3 regions of the Oxalicibacterium sp. genome follow, and region 3 is predicted to be linked to each of the others. Evidence: predicted binding sites of a transcription regulator. Region 3 holds the regulator's gene; each other region holds the start of a gene.
What was found. The regulator HrcA, encoded in region 3, represses chaperone genes, less so after heat shock. The targets are predictions, from matches to a motif close to TTAGCACTCNNNNNNNNNGAGTGCTAA.

Region 1: the regulator HrcA is predicted to act here: its motif matches at 3,094-3,120, upstream of groES (co-chaperone GroES).
Region 2: the regulator HrcA is predicted to act here: its motif matches at 1,970-1,996, upstream of rpoH (RNA polymerase sigma factor RpoH).

The regions. Positions count from the first base shown of each region.
Region 1 is NZ_JBMQZD010000004.1:16,159-21,633, forward strand. Features, by position in the region: gene ACO1VH_RS06550 (porin) at 1-726, opposite strand, end outside; gene groL (chaperonin GroEL) at 973-2,613, opposite strand; gene groES (co-chaperone GroES) at 2,688-2,978, opposite strand; gene ACO1VH_RS06565 (hypothetical protein) at 3,285-4,154, opposite strand; gene ACO1VH_RS06570 (DUF2231 domain-containing protein) at 4,730-5,164, shown strand; gene ACO1VH_RS06575 (PQQ-dependent sugar dehydrogenase) at 5,161-5,475, shown strand, end outside.
Region 2 is NZ_JBMQZD010000005.1:238,564-244,038, forward strand. Features, by position in the region: gene cyoE (heme o synthase) at 1-345, shown strand, start outside; gene ACO1VH_RS10790 (SCO family protein) at 350-940, shown strand; gene rpoH (RNA polymerase sigma factor RpoH) at 1,011-1,910, opposite strand; gene ftsX (permease-like cell division protein FtsX) at 2,206-3,135, opposite strand; gene ACO1VH_RS10805 (cell division ATP-binding protein FtsE) at 3,132-3,815, opposite strand; gene ftsY (signal recognition particle-docking protein FtsY) at 3,825-4,937, opposite strand; gene ACO1VH_RS10815 (M16 family metallopeptidase) at 5,031-5,475, shown strand, end outside.
Region 3 is NZ_JBMQZD010000003.1:56,131-61,605, reverse strand. Features, by position in the region: gene ACO1VH_RS05430 (outer membrane protein assembly factor BamE) at 1-214, opposite strand, end outside; gene fur (ferric iron uptake transcriptional regulator) at 291-716, shown strand; gene hrcA (heat-inducible transcriptional repressor HrcA) at 862-1,890, opposite strand; gene ACO1VH_RS05415 (HAD family hydrolase) at 1,990-2,727, opposite strand; gene ACO1VH_RS05410 (NAD kinase) at 2,794-3,729, shown strand; gene recN (DNA repair protein RecN) at 3,805-5,463, shown strand.

The sequences.
Region 1 (5,475 bases), on a different contig from region 3:
ACAGGTATCTTCCGGTTCGCTTCCGCGCAGGCGGTTGCGTGCACAGGAACCCATGATGTCGGCGGGGCCGATGCGATAGCGCGCGCCCAGCAGCCGAATGTCGTCGCGATGCGCGTTTCTCTCGTAGGAGAAGACTGCACGCAGCGGGCCGCCAGTGTAACTGATCGCGCCGCCGACGGGGCGGCTGTCGGCCGCGGCATCCGTTTCCAGCTTCACGGCAGTCTGTACATGCATGCCGAAAAAATCCGGCGTGCTGTAGAACAGCGCATCGCTGAAGCGGGAAAAGTCCGCGTATCCCAATTCCGCGTCATGGATGCCGTCGCTGGTATAGCGGCCGGTCTGATAGGAGGCCAGTGAGGCGTTGAAGCCGCTGTTCATCCACGGTTCGTATTCCCACACGTTCTGCCACAAGGGCGTCATGGCCCGTCCCAGGCGCAGCCGGCCGAAGCGGCTGCCCTTGAGTCCGACCGTGGTCTCGCCTTGCCAATAGGTTTTCGGACGCTCCTGTTCGCCGGTATCGAGGTTGAAGCGGGTTTCGAGAACGAAGGTGGCTGCCAATCCTGCGGACAGCGTTTCTTCTCCCTTGATTCCCAGCCAGTTGTTGAAGCCGCGATCGAGGCGTGTTGCCGATCCGCTTTCCTTGGCAATCCCCAGGTCGAAATAGCCGTAGGGAACGACGTTGGTCTGTGCGGCGAGCGGGGCGGAAACGGCAGCAACGATCAACAAGGCAAAGACCCGTCGGTATGCCGAGAACGTGCGCCATGTTCGTCTGCCTGTAGAGAAATGAAGGGGGATTATTTCCGGCAAGCACTTTCCTCCCATGCAGTAAGAAAGAAACCTGCTACAACAGCGACATCATGGGAGACAGGGAAACATGATTTGCAACAAAAAACAAGCCCGCAAGTTTTACCTTGCGGGCTTGTCTTGTGCAGAAGGCGAAAAGCCGGAGGCCGGTTTTCGCTGGTGCGGCAATTACATCATGCCGCCCATACCGCCCATGCCACCCATACCGCCCATGTCAGGCATCGCCGGTTTTTCTTCGACGATCTCGGCGACCATGCAATCCGTGGTCAGCAGCAGGCCGGCGATCGATGCGGCGTTCTGCAGTGCCGAACGCGTGACCTTGGCCGGATCCAGCACGCCCATTTCGACCATGTCGCCATAGGTGCCGTTGGACGCGTTGTAGCCGAAGTTGCCTTTGCCTTCCAGAACCTTGCCGACGACGACCGATGCTTCTTCACCGGCGTTCTGCACAATCATGCGCAACGGCTCTTCCATCGCGCGCAGCACGATCTTGATGCCGGCGTCCTGATCGGAGTTGTCGCCTTGCAGCTTCAGGTTGGCGCGTGCGCGCAGCAGGGCCACGCCGCCGCCCGGCACGATGCCTTCTTCGACGGCTGCGCGGGTTGCGTGCAGCGCGTCTTCGACGCGGGCTTTCTTCTCTTTCATTTCGACTTCGGTTGCTGCACCGACCTTGATCACGGCAACGCCGCCTGCCAGCTTGGCAACACGTTCCTGCAGTTTTTCACGGTCGTAGTCCGAGGTCGCTTCTTCGATCTGCGTGCGGATCTGCTTGACGCGCGCTTCGATTGCAACAGCCTGGCCGTTGCCGTCGATGATCGTGGTGTTTTCCTTGCCGATTTCGACGCGCTTGGCTTGGCCCAGCTCTTCCAGCGTGATTTTTTCCAGCGTCAGGCCGACTTCTTCCGCAACCACTTGACCGCCGGTCAGGATCGCGATGTCTTCCAGCATGGCCTTGCGGCGATCGCCGAAGCCAGGCGCCTTCACTGCGCAGGTTTTCAGGATGCCGCGGATGTTGTTGACCACCAGGGTCGCCAGCGCTTCGCCTTCGATGTCTTCAGCGATGATCAGCAGCGGACGGCCAGCCTTGGCAACTTGTTCCAGTACCGGCAGCAGGTCGCGGATGTTCGAGATCTTCTTGTCGAACAGCAGGATGAACGGGTTTTCCAGAATCGCGGTCTGCTTTTCTGCGTTATTGATGAAGTACGGCGACAGGTAGCCGCGGTCGAATTGCATACCTTCGACGATATCCAGCTCGTCGTTCAGCGATTTGCCGTCTTCAACAGTGATGACGCCTTCCTTGCCGACTTTTTCCATCGCTTCAGCGATGCGTTCGCCGATCGATGCGTCGCTGTTGGCCGAGATCGAACCGACTTGCGCGATTTCCTTGGTGGTCGTGCATGGCTTGGCGATGGTAGCCAGCTGTTCGACGGTGGCTGCAACAGCCTTGTCGATGCCGCGCTTCAGGTCCATCGGGTTCATGCCGGCGGCAACGTATTTCATGCCTTCGCGGACGATCGCTTGTGCCAGAACCGTTGCGGTCGTGGTGCCGTCGCCGGCGTTGTCGCTGGTGCGCGAAGCAACTTCCTTGACGAGCTGCGCGCCCATGTTCTGCAGTTTGTCTTTCAGTTCGATTTCCTTCGCAACCGAGACGCCGTCCTTGGTGACGGTCGGTGCGCCGAACGAGCGTTCGAGGACGACGTTGCGGCCTTTCGGGCCCAGGGTGACTTTGACGGCGTTCGCCAGAACGTTGACGCCTTCGACCATCTTGGCACGGGCTGCGTCGCCGAATACCACTTCTTTAGCTGCCATGTTTTTACTCCTGATTGTTCGTTAGTAATTCGCGTTAGTGATTTGCATCACCGGGGAAGCAATTCGCCTGGCGATTACTTCTGGACGATTGCCATGATGTCTTCTTCGCGCATCACGAGGACTTCGTTGCCGTCGACCTTGACGGTCTGACCGGCATATTTGCCGAACAGGACGCGATCGCCGACTTTCACGTCGAGCGGACGGACCTTGCCGTCTTCCAGGATCTTGCCGTTGCCGACTGCCAGCACTTCGCCCTGGTCCGGTTTTTCCGCTGCTGCTTCAGGGATGATGAGGCCGGACGCAGTTTTGGTTTCCTGGTCGAGGCGCTTGACGATGACGCGATCGTGCAAGGGACGAAGGTTCATACAAACTCCTTAATTATCAGTAGGTTAGGATGATTTTTTGCGGCTGGGCCGCTGCCGTGCGGATGTGTTCACTGCTGACCTGCCGCACTGAAAGTGGGTTCGGGTGCAGAGGGTGTTAGCACTCTACCCCGGCGAGTGCTAAGTATATGGACGGTTGTCTTTTAATTCAAGGGACTGACAAAAGAACATTCAGGCCTGTTTTCAAGCCTGTTATTTGCCATCGGGCTCCATGTCGATATCTTTTGCAAATTTGGAAAGCGTTCGGCTTTGCCCGGCAGGTAATTTTCAGGTATGCCTTCGCGAGATTCAGGGAGTGAAACTGCCGCTCCACCAACCGCTCATCAAACGCTCCGGCTTGACCCTGGCCCGCACCTGCGCACTTGCCTCCCATGCATCAAACTGGACAACCAAGCCGGCGTAAATGCCGTAGCCTTCTCCAGCCCTGATCTCCTCCACTGCAAACAAACTTTCACCAGCCTTGATCATGCCGTTGGCGACGATGGCTTCCTGGGCTTTGATTCCCCAATTTGCTTCCAGATGTCCTTCGCAGACAATCGTTCCACCACATTCGATGCCGTTGCCGGCCGAGATGCAGTTCAAGCCTGTGATCGATCCGCCGGTCCGGATATTTTTGCCACAATGAATTGCGCCATTGCTCGTCAGGTCTCGTCTAACAAATACATTACCGCCTACAGAGAATTTTCCCCCGCAGAATAAATCCCCCTCGACGCGCACGTCACCTCCGCAGCGAAGATCTTCCTGAACATCGAGTCCTCCCGCTTTGATATCGCCACCGGCTTCTATGGATGTTCCGCTACGGATGCCGCCAGACGCACGAATATTTTCTCCTGCCACAATTACATGACCCGCACGAATCCCGCCGCCAGCGTGAATAGCACGTCCTGCCCTTACAACAGATGCGACTTCGATGTTGCCCTGGATTTCCAGTGTTCCCGCAAACACGATTGATTCAGCCTCAATCGCATCTGCTTTCAGTACTGCATCGGTGGGACCGAACTGGGTGAGAAGCCATTGCGCATCGTCGATCCTTCCCGCGTCGACAAGCGCATCCAGCAGAGGCTGATAATCACAGCCTTTTTGGTAGTTCTTGAGAAACCAGCGAAATCCATCCGCACAAGGCCGCTTGTGTTTCACAAAATTCTTTGTCACTTCCATCGCAGTCTCCGCAGAGAGTGTGATGCGCATCTGGTTTGGCGCTTCGATAACGCGGCACAGGGAGGTTCTATATCCAGACGTAACAGACGCACGAAGCGGGACCCGGCGAGATCATTCTCGCCATAGCAATTGAGAAACATTCGATTCATCCTAAAGCGCAGCCAATGCTAGAAATGAGCTGGCTACTATCGCGCTTGGCTTAAGCCCGACGATAGATGAGTTGCGCTAAAGGGAGAGGGAGTATCGTCGGGCTTAAGAATCTGCTGTGAGCAAAAGGGCGTAATCGATGCCCTGAAACCTGAGCGCGTGCAAAAACGGGGCAATTACTGCGGACCGTTTTGATGCGAATGCGCTGAAGCCGTAGACGTGGGAAACCATGTGGCGGGAGTATAGGCGATTCGCGGTGGGGCGGCAAACGGCCCCATTTTCGAGATGCGGACATTCCTGCCAGTGACGCAGACGGGCACACTTGTCAGCGCCGTCTGACCTAATGACGCGGCTTAGTCTGACAAGATCGGACTTCGGATGCTAATAGACTTTGTGTCAATTGCCAATGTGACCACAAGGAGCATGCAATGCCATTGTCCGCCTCGTCCAGCCTTACCTATTATTCCCCTCCCGGTCCTCTGCACGCGATTCTGGTCGCCGGTTCCGTTTCGCTGTTTCTGGGCGCGCTGCTGAGCGATTTCGCTTATTACAAGTCGTACGAGATCCAGTGGAGCAACTTCGCTTCCTGGCTGATTGCCGGCGCCTTGCTTTTCTGCGGACTGGCGCTGCTGTTTGCGCTGGTCAATCTCGCCACGGCGGACAGAAAGGCGGGGCAACCCGTCTGGTATGTGCTGTTGCTGGCAGTGACCTGGGGGCTCGGACTGATCAATGCCTTCCAGCATGCGAAGGATGCATGGGCGGTCATGCCGCTCGGTCTTGTGCTGTCGGTCATCGTCACGCTGTTGAGCTGCGTGTCGGCCTGGATCGGATTGCGTGGCCCGCTCGTGGGAGGTGTGCGATGAAACGATTTAGCATGGTGACCTGCATGAGCGTCGCGCTGCTTTTGAGCGCATGCGGCGGCAAGGGAGATGAGACGCAGGCACGCGGGCCGGATCCCAAATTGCCCGAGCCGCAACGCGGCCTGTTACCCAACATGAAGATCGCCGAACCCGCTGCGTGGGGCGATCGCAAACCGACGGTGCCGGACGGTTACACCATTACGGCCATCGCCACCGATCTGAAGATTCCGCGCCAGACGCTGGTTCTGCCCAATGGCGACATCATCGTGGCGGAAGGCCGTGGCGGCAATGCTGCGAAGCTGAAGCCCAAGGAT
Region 2 (5,475 bases), on a different contig from region 3:
ACGCCGCCGCATTTCTGGGCGCTGGCGCTGTATCGTCGCGACGAATATGCGAAGTCGGGCCTGCCCATGCTGCCGGTCACGCACGGCAAGGAATTCACGCAATTGCAGGTCTGGCTGTATTCGATTGCGCTGGTGGCGACGACGATGCTGCCGTTTGCCGTCGGCATGAGCGGCCTGATTTATCTGGCTGTCGTGACGGTACTCGACGTCATTTTCCTCTGGTATGCATGGCAGGTGTACCGCCATTACACAGACCGGATTTCGCGCAAGATGTTTGCGTATTCGATCGTCTATCTGTCGCTGCTGTTCGCGGCGCTGCTGGTCGATCACTATCTGCGATTCTGACAATATGCGCTTGCGAATTCTTCTCGCCTTGTGCGCGACCGTTCTTGCGTTGGCGGCTTGCGGCAAGAAGCCGGAAGCTTTCCAGAATACCGATGTGACGGGATTGGCCTACGGCCGCGATTTCTCGCTGCATGACCACAATGGCAAGCTGCGCACGCTGGCCGATTTCCGTGGCAAGGCGGTTATCGTTTTCTTCGGTTTCACGCAATGCCCCGACGTCTGTCCGACGACGATGCTGGAAATGGCGAACGTGATGAAGGCGCTGGGGCCAGATGCCGATCGCGTGCAGGTGTTGTTCATTACTCTCGATCCGGAACGCGATACGCCGGAATTGCTGGCGCAATACGTGCCGGCTTTCGACAAGCGTTTCCTGGGTTTGCGCGGCAATCTGGAAGAAACCGACAAGGTCGCCAAGGAATTCAAGGTGTTCTATGAAAAGGTGCCGGGCAAGACGCCAGGCAGCTACACGATCGATCACATGGCCGGCAGCTACGTGTTCGATCCGCAGGGACGTATCCGCTTGTTCATCCGGCACGGCCAGGGCGTGGAGTCCATTGCGCACGATCTGAAGATTCTGCTGGCCGAAAATTCCTGACATCGCATCGAATCAAGAAAAGAAAAAAGCGCCCCGTGGGGCGCTTTTTGTTTGTGCGATTACCGAGACGTCAGGATGCGTAGGCCGTCAACGAACCTTTCATCTTCTTCAGCGCGACGGCCTCGATCTGGCGAATGCGCTCGGCAGACACGCCGAACTCGTCGGCCAGCTCGTGCAGGGTTGCACCGGAACCGTCATCGTTCGCAAGCCAGCGCGCCTCGACGATGCGGCGAGAGCGCGGATCGAGCTTGCCCAGTGCTTCGGACAGGCCTTCGGTCTGCAAACGATCGTATTCCTGCGATTCCAGCACACGCGTCGGCTCCTGCGATTCCGACGACAGGTAGGCAATCGGCGCGAACTTGTCGTCTTCGTCGTCGGTAGGCGCTTCCAGCGCAATGTCGCGACCGGAAAGACGGGTTTCCATCTCGATCACTTCCTCGCGCTTGACGTTCAGCGTTTCGGCCAGCGCGTTGACCTGATCCGGCGTCATTGCATCGAGTCCGGTCTTGTGGCTGCGCAGGTTGAAGAACAGCTTGCGTTGCGCTTTCGTCGTTGCAACCTTGACCAAGCGCCAGTTCTTCAGGATGTACTCATGGATTTCAGCCTTGATCCAGTGCATCGAATACGACACCAGACGCACGCCCTGATCGGGATCGAAACGCTTGACCGCCTTCATCAGACCGATATTGCCTTCCTGAATCAGGTCGGCGTGCGGCAGGCCGTAACCCAGATAGCCGCGTGCGATCGATACGACCAGGCGCAAATGCGACAGGATCAGCTTTTGTGCAGCTGCCAGATCATTCTCGTCGCGCAGGCGGCGTGCCAGAGAAGCTTCCTCTTCCTGCGTCAACATGGGCATGCGGTTGACTGCAGAAATGTAGGAGTCGATATTGCCCAACGCGCCCGAAAAACCCAGCGACAACAGGTTGTTGCCAGAAGGGATGATTGCGGTTGATGCAGTTGTTTTCATGGTTTCTCCTTGCATTCAGGAACGGTTTTCCGTTCAGCCAAATCCGTCAAGAACAAATATTAGCACTCTCTTGTAAGGACTGCTAATCGATGTTTTATACCGAATCGATAGTCAAAACACTATTGATAAATTGGCTATCATTGTTCTTTGCGTCAATCGTTAGAATGGGAATTCCCGCTGAAGTTGCGTACTTCAAGAAACTTTACAAAACGAATTGCCGCAAATAAGCGGTGGGAGAATCACAGGAAACAGAGGTAAGCGGCGATAGTAACCGCTTACCTTGATGAGGAGGGCGTCAATCCGAAAGGCGCGCCAGTTGCCGTGTGACGGACAGCAGAGCGCCAAACAATCCCAGAAAGGCGCTGATTGCCAATAGGACAAGCATCGTCAGCGGGTCCAGCGAGACCAGTTGGAATTCGGAGGCATAAAGTCGGGCGAAATCGGCGATTGCCGCATTCATCGGATACAAGGCCAAGGCGACCGCAATCAGGGCGACGCCGCCGGCAATCAGGCCCAGCAAGGCCCCGGTGTAATAGAAAGGGCGGCAAATGAAGGAATCCGTGGCGCCGACCAGCCGGGATACTTCGATTTCCTCGCGCTGCGTCATCACCTGCAGGCGGATCGTATTGAAGACCACGGCGACCACGACCACGCCTAGCGTGACGGCAAGGAACAGCAGCACCAGCCGCATCACCTGCAGCAATGCGGCCAGGCGCTTGACCCAGGCCGAATCGACCTGCACGACATCCACGCCGTCGAGCTTTTGCAAGCCGGCCGCGATTGCCTCCACCTTGCCGGCATCGTCGCCGCTTTTGAATCCGATCATCCTCACGACATAGGCATCGGGCAGCGGATTGCTGCCCAGCGTAGTGATGGCGTCTTCCAGTCCGGTGCGATCCTTCAGCGTCTCCAGCGCTTTTTCGCGCGGAATGAAATTCAGCTGGATCTTGTGCCCGGCTTGCTGCGCGATACGGCGAATGTCGTTGCCGACGGCATCGGCGCGATCCCGCGTGGCATCCATCTGCATGAAGACACTGATTTCAGGTTCCACCGCCAATTGTTCGGAAACCGGCCGTACGTTTTCCAGCAAGGTAAGACCGGCAAACGGCAGCGCCAGTGCGATCGCCACCACCAGCACGTTCAGCAGGAAATTGCCCGGCGTGCGCAGCAGATGGCGAAACGCATCGCCGAGCGCGAAGACGTGGTGTCTGAACCAGCCCGTCATGCGATCTCCTGCGGCGTGGCGCGGCGCCAACTCTCAAGGATGCGGCCATGATCCAAGTAGATCACGCGTGTTGCCGTATCGAGGAACTGTTCGTCGTGGGTGGAAATGAGGCAGGTGACGCCGACCGAATGGAAAGCCTTCAGCGCGTCGAGCACCTTGTTGGCGGCTTCGCGATCGAGATTTGCAGTTGGTTCGTCGGCGAGGATGATCTGCGGGCGATTGACGATGGCGCGCGCGATCGACACTCGCTGCTGCTCGCCGCCGGACAGCATCATCGGCGCCATCGGCGCCTTGTCGAGCAGGCCGACCTTGTCCAGTGCCGCACGCGCACGGCGTTCGGCATCGGCGCGCGTGGCGCCGCAGACGATCAGCGGCAGCATCACGTTGGCCAGCACAGTGCGATCGTCGAGCAGGCGCTGCTGCTGAAAGATCAGGCCCAGATTGCGGCGCAGATAGGGCAGGCCTGACGGGCGGATGCGGCCGATGTCGTAACCGCTGACGTTGACGCTGCCTTCGGTTGGCCGCTCCATCGCGGCGATCAGTTTCAGCAGTGTGGACTTGCCCGCGCCGGACGGACCGGCGAGGAAGACCAGTTCCCCTTTGTTGACCGACAGCGAAATGTCGGTCAGGGCCGCGATATTGGGCGGATAGCGTTTCGATACCTGACGGAATTCGATCATCAAGATGGTTTATCCCAGCAACGCTTCGACGAACTCTTCGGCATCGAACGGTTGCAGATCCTCGATCTGCTCGCCGACACCGATGAAATAGACGGGAATCGGCCGCGTGCGCGCAATGGCCGCCAGCACGCCGCCCTTGGCGGTTCCGTCCAGCTTGGTCACCACCAGGCCGGTGAGGTTCAATGCATCGTCGAAAGCCTTCACCTGCGTCAGTGCGTTCTGGCCGGTATTGCCGTCGATGACCAGCAGTACTTCGTGCGGCGCTTCCGGCATGGCCTTGGCGATCACGCGCTTGACCTTCTTCAGTTCTTCCATCAGGTGCAGCTGCGTCGGCAGGCGGCCGGCGGTATCGACCATGACGACATCGATCCTGCGCGCCTGCGCCGATTGCACGGCATCGAAGGCGACCGCGGCCGGGTCGCCCGATTCCTGCGCGATCACGGTGATGTTGTTGCGCTGGCCCCAGACGGCCAGTTGCTCGCGCGCGGCGGCGCGGAAGGTGTCGCCGGCGGCCAGAAGCACCGATTGCCGATGCGTCTGCATGTGTTTGGCGAGCTTGCCGATGGTCGTCGTCTTGCCGGCGCCGTTGACGCCGGCGATCATCATCACCAGCGGCTGCTGGCGGCCCAGCACCAGCGACTTCTGCAGTGGCGACAGCATCTCGACCAGCAGTTCGCGCAGTGCCGATTTGACCTGTGTGGCTTCGGTCAGCCGTTCGTTCTTCACCTTGCGTTTCAGCGTATCCAGCAGGAACTGTGTGGCGTCGACGCCTGCGTCGGACATCAGCAGCGCCGTTTCCAGTTCGTCGTACAGATCGTCGTCGATCTTGGTGCCGACGAACAGCGTGCTCAGATTGGACGAAGTTTTCGACAGGCCCGCCTTCAGCCGTGCCATCCACGAACGCTTCTGCTCGACCGGTGTTTCAGCCGGGACGATTTCTTCAACCGCATCCTCGATCGCGGCCGGAGCGGACGTTTCTAGGGATGTTTCTACGGGCGTTTCCGCGATGTTTTCTACGGCCTCTTCCGCAACTTCTTCGATCGGCGATACGTCGGGCGCGCTCGCAGGCTGTGGCGCAACGGGTTCCTCGGGGCGCGGTTTTTTCTTGAAGAAACTAAACATCGGGAATGGGGTCAGAGCAGCGTTTGGAGGCGGCCTGCCGCATCAATGCGGGCCGCGGATACAATCGCCGTATTCTATCAGAGCAAAAAAATCATGAAATCCAACATTGCGAACATCGCAGCCACCGCAAACGTAGCGAATATCGGCAGGCTGCTGGCCGCGACGACGCTGGTGCTGGCATCCGCCTGGGCTGTGGCCCAGCAGACGCCGCCACAGCCGGCAGTCGAAGATGCAACGCCGGCTGCCGCAAAAGCGACTGCGCAGACAGTCGCCCGTATTTCCGAACTGACGCTGAAGAACGGCATGCGCATCATCGTCAACGAAGATCACCGCGCGCCGACGGTGGCGCACATGGTCTGGTATCGCGTCGGCTCGATCGACGAGCGCAACGGCACGACCGGCGTCGCGCACGCGCTGGAACACATGATGTTCAAGGGCACGAAAAAGCTGAAGCCGGGCGAATTCAGCCGTCGCGTCGCCCAGCTCGGCGGGCGCGAGAACGCGTTCACCAGCAAGGATTACACCGCCTACTTCCAGC
Region 3 (5,475 bases):
GCGGTGCCGAGGTTTGCGCGACTGCTTTTTCTTCGGCGACTGGCGCGGCGGCGGTTTCTTCCTGCTTGGCTGACTCGGCTTTCTTCCGCGCCATCGGTGCCGGTTCTTCCATCAGCGGATTTTTCGACGCACAGCCTGTAAGCACCGCTGCCAGCGTCAGGCAAAATGCGCCGGCGGCAAGCAGGGAACGGCCGAAATGGAAGCGGGTTTGCATAGGGAATCTCGAGCGGTTGAGCAATTGGGCGAAAACACTATATGATAAGGCAGATATCCCCAATCTGAACAAGAACATGCCCAACAATCCATCCGAACTGAAAGCCAGCGGACTCAAGGCCACCTTGCCGCGTCTGAAGATCCTCGACATTTTTCACAATGCCGAGGTACGCCATCTGAGCGCCGAAGACGTCTACAAGATGCTGCTGGCCGACAATCTGGACGTCGGTCTGGCGACTGTCTATCGCGTGTTGACGCAGTTCGAGCAGGCCGGCCTGCTGCAGCGCAACCATTTCGAAACCGGCAAGGCGGTGTTCGAGCTGAACGAAGGTTCGCACCACGACCATCTGGTTTGCCTGGATTGCGGCAAGGTCGAGGAATTTGTCGACGAGGAAATCGAACGCCGCCAGATCCGCATCGCGCAGGAATACGGCTTTGAGATCGCCGATCATGCGCTGGCGATATACGGCCACTGCAAGGATTGCCGCAAGAAAAAGAAATAAGAGAAATAAGACAGACGCATCAGGCATCGCCTGAATGAAAAAGCCGCCGGTTCGCAGGAACTGGCGGCTTTTTTTCATGGTGTTTTCCGACAGCCTTTCGGTGATGGCTGTAGGCTCCGATTGTCGGTTTTTCGATTCCCGATTGTCAGCCCGGCGAATGGCTGAGCGCGTTCGACAGCAGCTTGGCCGTAATGTCCACGATCGGGATCACGCGTTCGTAGGCCATGCGCGTCGGGCCGATCACGCCCAGCGTGCCGACCACCTTGCCGTCGACCGTGTACGACGACGTTACGATGCTCATCTGGTCTACCGGCACCAGATTCGATTCGCCGCCGATGAAGATCTGCACGCCGTTGGCGCGGTTGGAGATGTCCAGCAACTGCATCAGACTGGTCTTCTGTTCGAACAGGTCGAACAGCTTGCGCAACGACACCATGTTGGAAGACAGGTCGGACACGCTCAGCAGATTGCGCTCGCCGGAGATGACGACATCGTCGGCATTCTCGTTCATCGCGTCGCTGCCGGCTTCGACTGCTGCCTGCATCAGGCGCGTCATGTCGTCGCGCAGCTGCTGCAGCTCGCCCTGCAGCCGCAGGCGCACTTCGTCGAAGCTCAGTCCGCCATAGTTCTGGTTGATGTAGTTGGCCGCCTGGATCAGCTGCGACGGCGAATAGTCGACGTCGGTCAGCAGCAGCCGGTTCTGCACGTCGCCGGACGGCGTGACGATCACGAGCAGGATGCGTTTTTCGGACAGCCGCAGGAAATCGATCTGCTGGAACACCGATTCGCGGCGCGGCGTCATCACGATGCCGGCGAATTCGGACAGCGACGACAGGACCTGCGCGGCGTTGGAAATGATCTTCTGCGATGAGCCAGTCTGCATCGTCTTCTGCAGCTTGGATTCCACCGCGCTTTCGTCGATGCTTTGCACGGTCAGCAGCGTATCGACGAAGAAGCGGTAGCCGCGCGGCGTCGGCACGCGGCCGGCCGAGGTGTGCGGGCTGGCGACGAATCCCATTTCTTCCAGATCGGCCATCACGTTGCGGATGGTCGCCGGCGACAGGTCGAGCCCGGAGATGCGCGAAAGCTCGCGCGAACCAACCGGCTGGCCGTCCGCGATGTAGCGTTCGACCAGAGCTTTCAGCAGTGTTTGTGCGCGCTTGTCCAGTTGCATGATGAGGCTATTGTAATGAGCTGACGCAGAAAGCGGAATGGCGGCAGTCTTTTCCGCAGAGCGTGCGCTTGCCGAAATGACAAAACGTGCGTTCTGTATTCAGAAAGCACGATGACGCGCGCTCAGCCAGTCGTGCACTTCATGCAGCGTGGCACAGCTCGCAGCAGGGACGATATGGCCGGGCAAGGTGCGCGCGAAACGATTGATCCAGATGGCGTGCAGGCCGGCATTCTGCGCGCCTTGCACGTCGAGCAGCGGATCGTCGCCGACGTACAGCGTTTCGTGCGGTGCGACCGACAGCGCATCGCAGGCGGCGAGGAAAATCTCCGGATCGGGTTTGGCGCTGCCGAACTGATGCGCGGCGAGCGAGACGCGGAAGTGATGCGCCAGCCCGATCGTCTGCAGATCGGCGAACCCGTTAGAAACGGAACCGAGCAGATAGCGTTCGCCCAGCAGCGCCAGCGCCGGCGCGACGTCGTCGAACGGCGTGACGGCGTTGCGCGCTTCGGAAAACACCGCCATCGCCTGTTCCATGCGCGCTGTATCCTCGCCGCATAGCGTGCAGGCATGCGTCAGCGTCGCATGGCGCAGCGCCCACAGGTCGAAGCGGTAACGCGGATCGGTGCTGACGAGTTCTTCGCGCAGCGCGCGCAGCTGGGCGATGCTGAACTGGCGCGGAATGCCGGGCGCGTGCAGCGTCAGCCAGTCGTGCAGCGCGGCTTCGGCGCGCAGGATGACGGCTTCCAGCGGCCACAATGTATCGTCCAGATCGAACAGGACGGCGCGGATCGGTGTATCGGAAGATGAGGTGGCGAGCGAGGCGGAAGGTTGCTGCATGATCAATTCTTTTCGCGGAACGCATAGTGCAATCGATGGGCGAATTATGGTCTAATCTGCGGCATCATGCCGTCCACACCACATTCCTACACCGCAGCCTCCTTCAAGACCGTCGCCATCTTCGCCAAGCAGAAGGCTGGCGAAACCTCGCATTCCGCCGGCGATATTGCGCAAGCATTGACGCAGATCGCCGATTTCCTGACCGCTACCGGCCATCGCGTCATATTCGGCGCGCAGACCGCAGAGCGTTTCCAGCTGAGCGGCGAGATCATGACCTTGCCTGATATCAGCGAACTGGCCGACGTCGCCATCGTCGTTGGCGGTGACGGCACGATGCTCGGCATCGCGCGCCAGCTGGCGCCGTACGACGTGCCGCTGATCGGCATCAACCAGGGCCGACTCGGCTTCATGACCGACATCGCCTTCGACGACATGATGCCGCTGCTGCGCGCCATGCTGGAAGGCAAGGTCGTCTCGGAAACGCGTACGCTGCTGCAGGGTTCGATCTATCGCAACGGCGAACTGATGCATCACACGCTGGCGTTCAACGACGTGGTGCTGTCGCGCGGCTCGGGTTCCGGCATGATCGAATTGCGCGTGCACGTGGATGGCCTGTTCATGTACAACCAGCGTTCCGACGGCCTGATCGTCGCCACGCCGACCGGTTCCACTGCCTATGCACTGTCGGCCGGCGGTGCGCTGCTGCATCCGCGCCTGGCAGGCATCATCCTGGTGCCGATCGCGCCGCATGCGCTGTCGAACCGGCCGATCGCCGTGCCGGATAGCAGCGAGATCGAGATCGAAGTGGTCGGCGGCCGCGAGAGCAACGTCAACTTCGACATGCAATCGGTCGCCAGCCTGCAGCACGGCGACCGCATCGTCGTCAAACGCTCCGAATTCACGATCACCTTCCTGCATCCGGAAGGCTGGAACTATTACGACACGCTGCGCGAAAAGCTGCACTGGAACGAATATCCGTCCGTGCAAGGACAGTTAAAATAAGCGCGATCCCGTTCAATCCTTAACCGAATCGTTCCATCGTACGCGGTGGAACGCACGAGCCGGAATCCATCTTCCATGCTGCGTACGCTTTCCATTCGCGATTTCGTCATCGTCGATGCCATCGAGCTCGAGTTCTCGGCCGGCTTCTCGGTCTTCACCGGCGAAACAGGCGCCGGCAAATCCATTCTGATCGATGCCCTGGCGCTCGCATTGGGCGGGCGCGGCGACGCCAGCGTGGTGCGCGAAGGCGCGGCGAAGGCGGACATCACGGCGGAATTCGCGCTGGATTCTCAACAGGCCGACTTGCAGGACTGGCTGGCCGCCAACGAATTCGACAACGACGAGGGCAGCATCCTGCTGCGCCGCGTGATCGACAGCGCCGGCCGTTCGAAAGCTTTCATCAACGGTATTGCCGCCACCGCGGCGCAATTGCGTGAACTCGGCGAGCGCCTGGTCGACATCCACGGCCAGCATGCGCACCAGTCGCTGCTGAAGAGCGACGCGCAGCGCACGCTGCTGGACAACCAGGCCGGCCTGCAGGGCGACGCGAAAGCGGTCGCCCCCGCCTACAAGGCATGGCGCGCGCTGGCGAAGCAGCGCGAGGAATTCGAGACGAATGCGAAGAGCGTGCTGCTGGAACGCGAACGTCTCGAATGGCAGGTCGGCGAACTGGAAAAGCTGGCAGCCAAGCCGGGCGAGTGGATCGAAATCAGTAACGAACACAGTCGGCTGTCGCACGCTGCCAGCCTGATCGAGGGGGCGCAGGATGCGTTGAACCAGATTTCCGAATCCGATCCGGCGCCGATGCTGTCGCAGTTGTCGGGCATCACGACGCGGCTGGGCAAACTGGTCGATCTGGATGCCGGCCTGCAGCCGGTGCTGGAGGTGCTGGAACCAGCGCGCATCCAGTTGCAGGAAGCGGTCTACGCGCTGAACGATTATCTGGGCCGCATTGATCTCGATCCGGCGCGGTTGCGCGAGGTCGAGCGCCGGATGGAAGACCTGCACGGTGCAGCGCGCAAGTTCCACGTCGAGGCGGATGATCTGCCGCAGGAATTCGATCGCCTGTCCGAACAATTGCAGCAGCTGGCCGATGCCAGCGATCTGGATGCGCTGCGCGCGCAGGAAGAAAAGCTGAAGGCCGCCTACATGACGGTGGCGCAGAAATTGTCGAAGGCGCGCGCGAAAGCGGCCAAGGCGCTGGGCACGGCGGTGACGGCGGCGATGCAGGAATTGAGCATGGCCGGCGGCCGCTTCGAGATCGCCTTGCAGCCGTGTGAACCGGCATCCTTTGGCCTGGAACAGGTCGAATTCCTGGTTGCCGGTCATGCCGGCACTACGCCGCGCCCGTTGGCGAAGGTGGCATCCGGCGGCGAACTGGCGCGCATCTCGCTGGCGATTTCCGTCATCACGTCGAGCGCGACGGCGACGCCGACATTGATCTTCGACGAAGTCGACAGCGGCATCGGCGGCGGCGTGGCCGAAGTCGTCGGGCGCCTGCTGCGCAAGCTGGGGCAGGATAGACAGGTGCTGTGCGTGACGCATCTGCCGCAGGTCGCCAGCCAGGCCAACCGGCACTTCCAGGTCAGCAAGCACAACAGCAGCGGCAAGACGCTGTCCGCCATCGCGCCGCTGGACAGCGATGCGCGCGTCGAGGAAATCGCGCGCATGCTGGGCGGCCTGGAAATCACGGCGACCACGCGTTCGCATGCGCGCGAGCTGCTGGCAAGCTGATCGTTCCGTCCT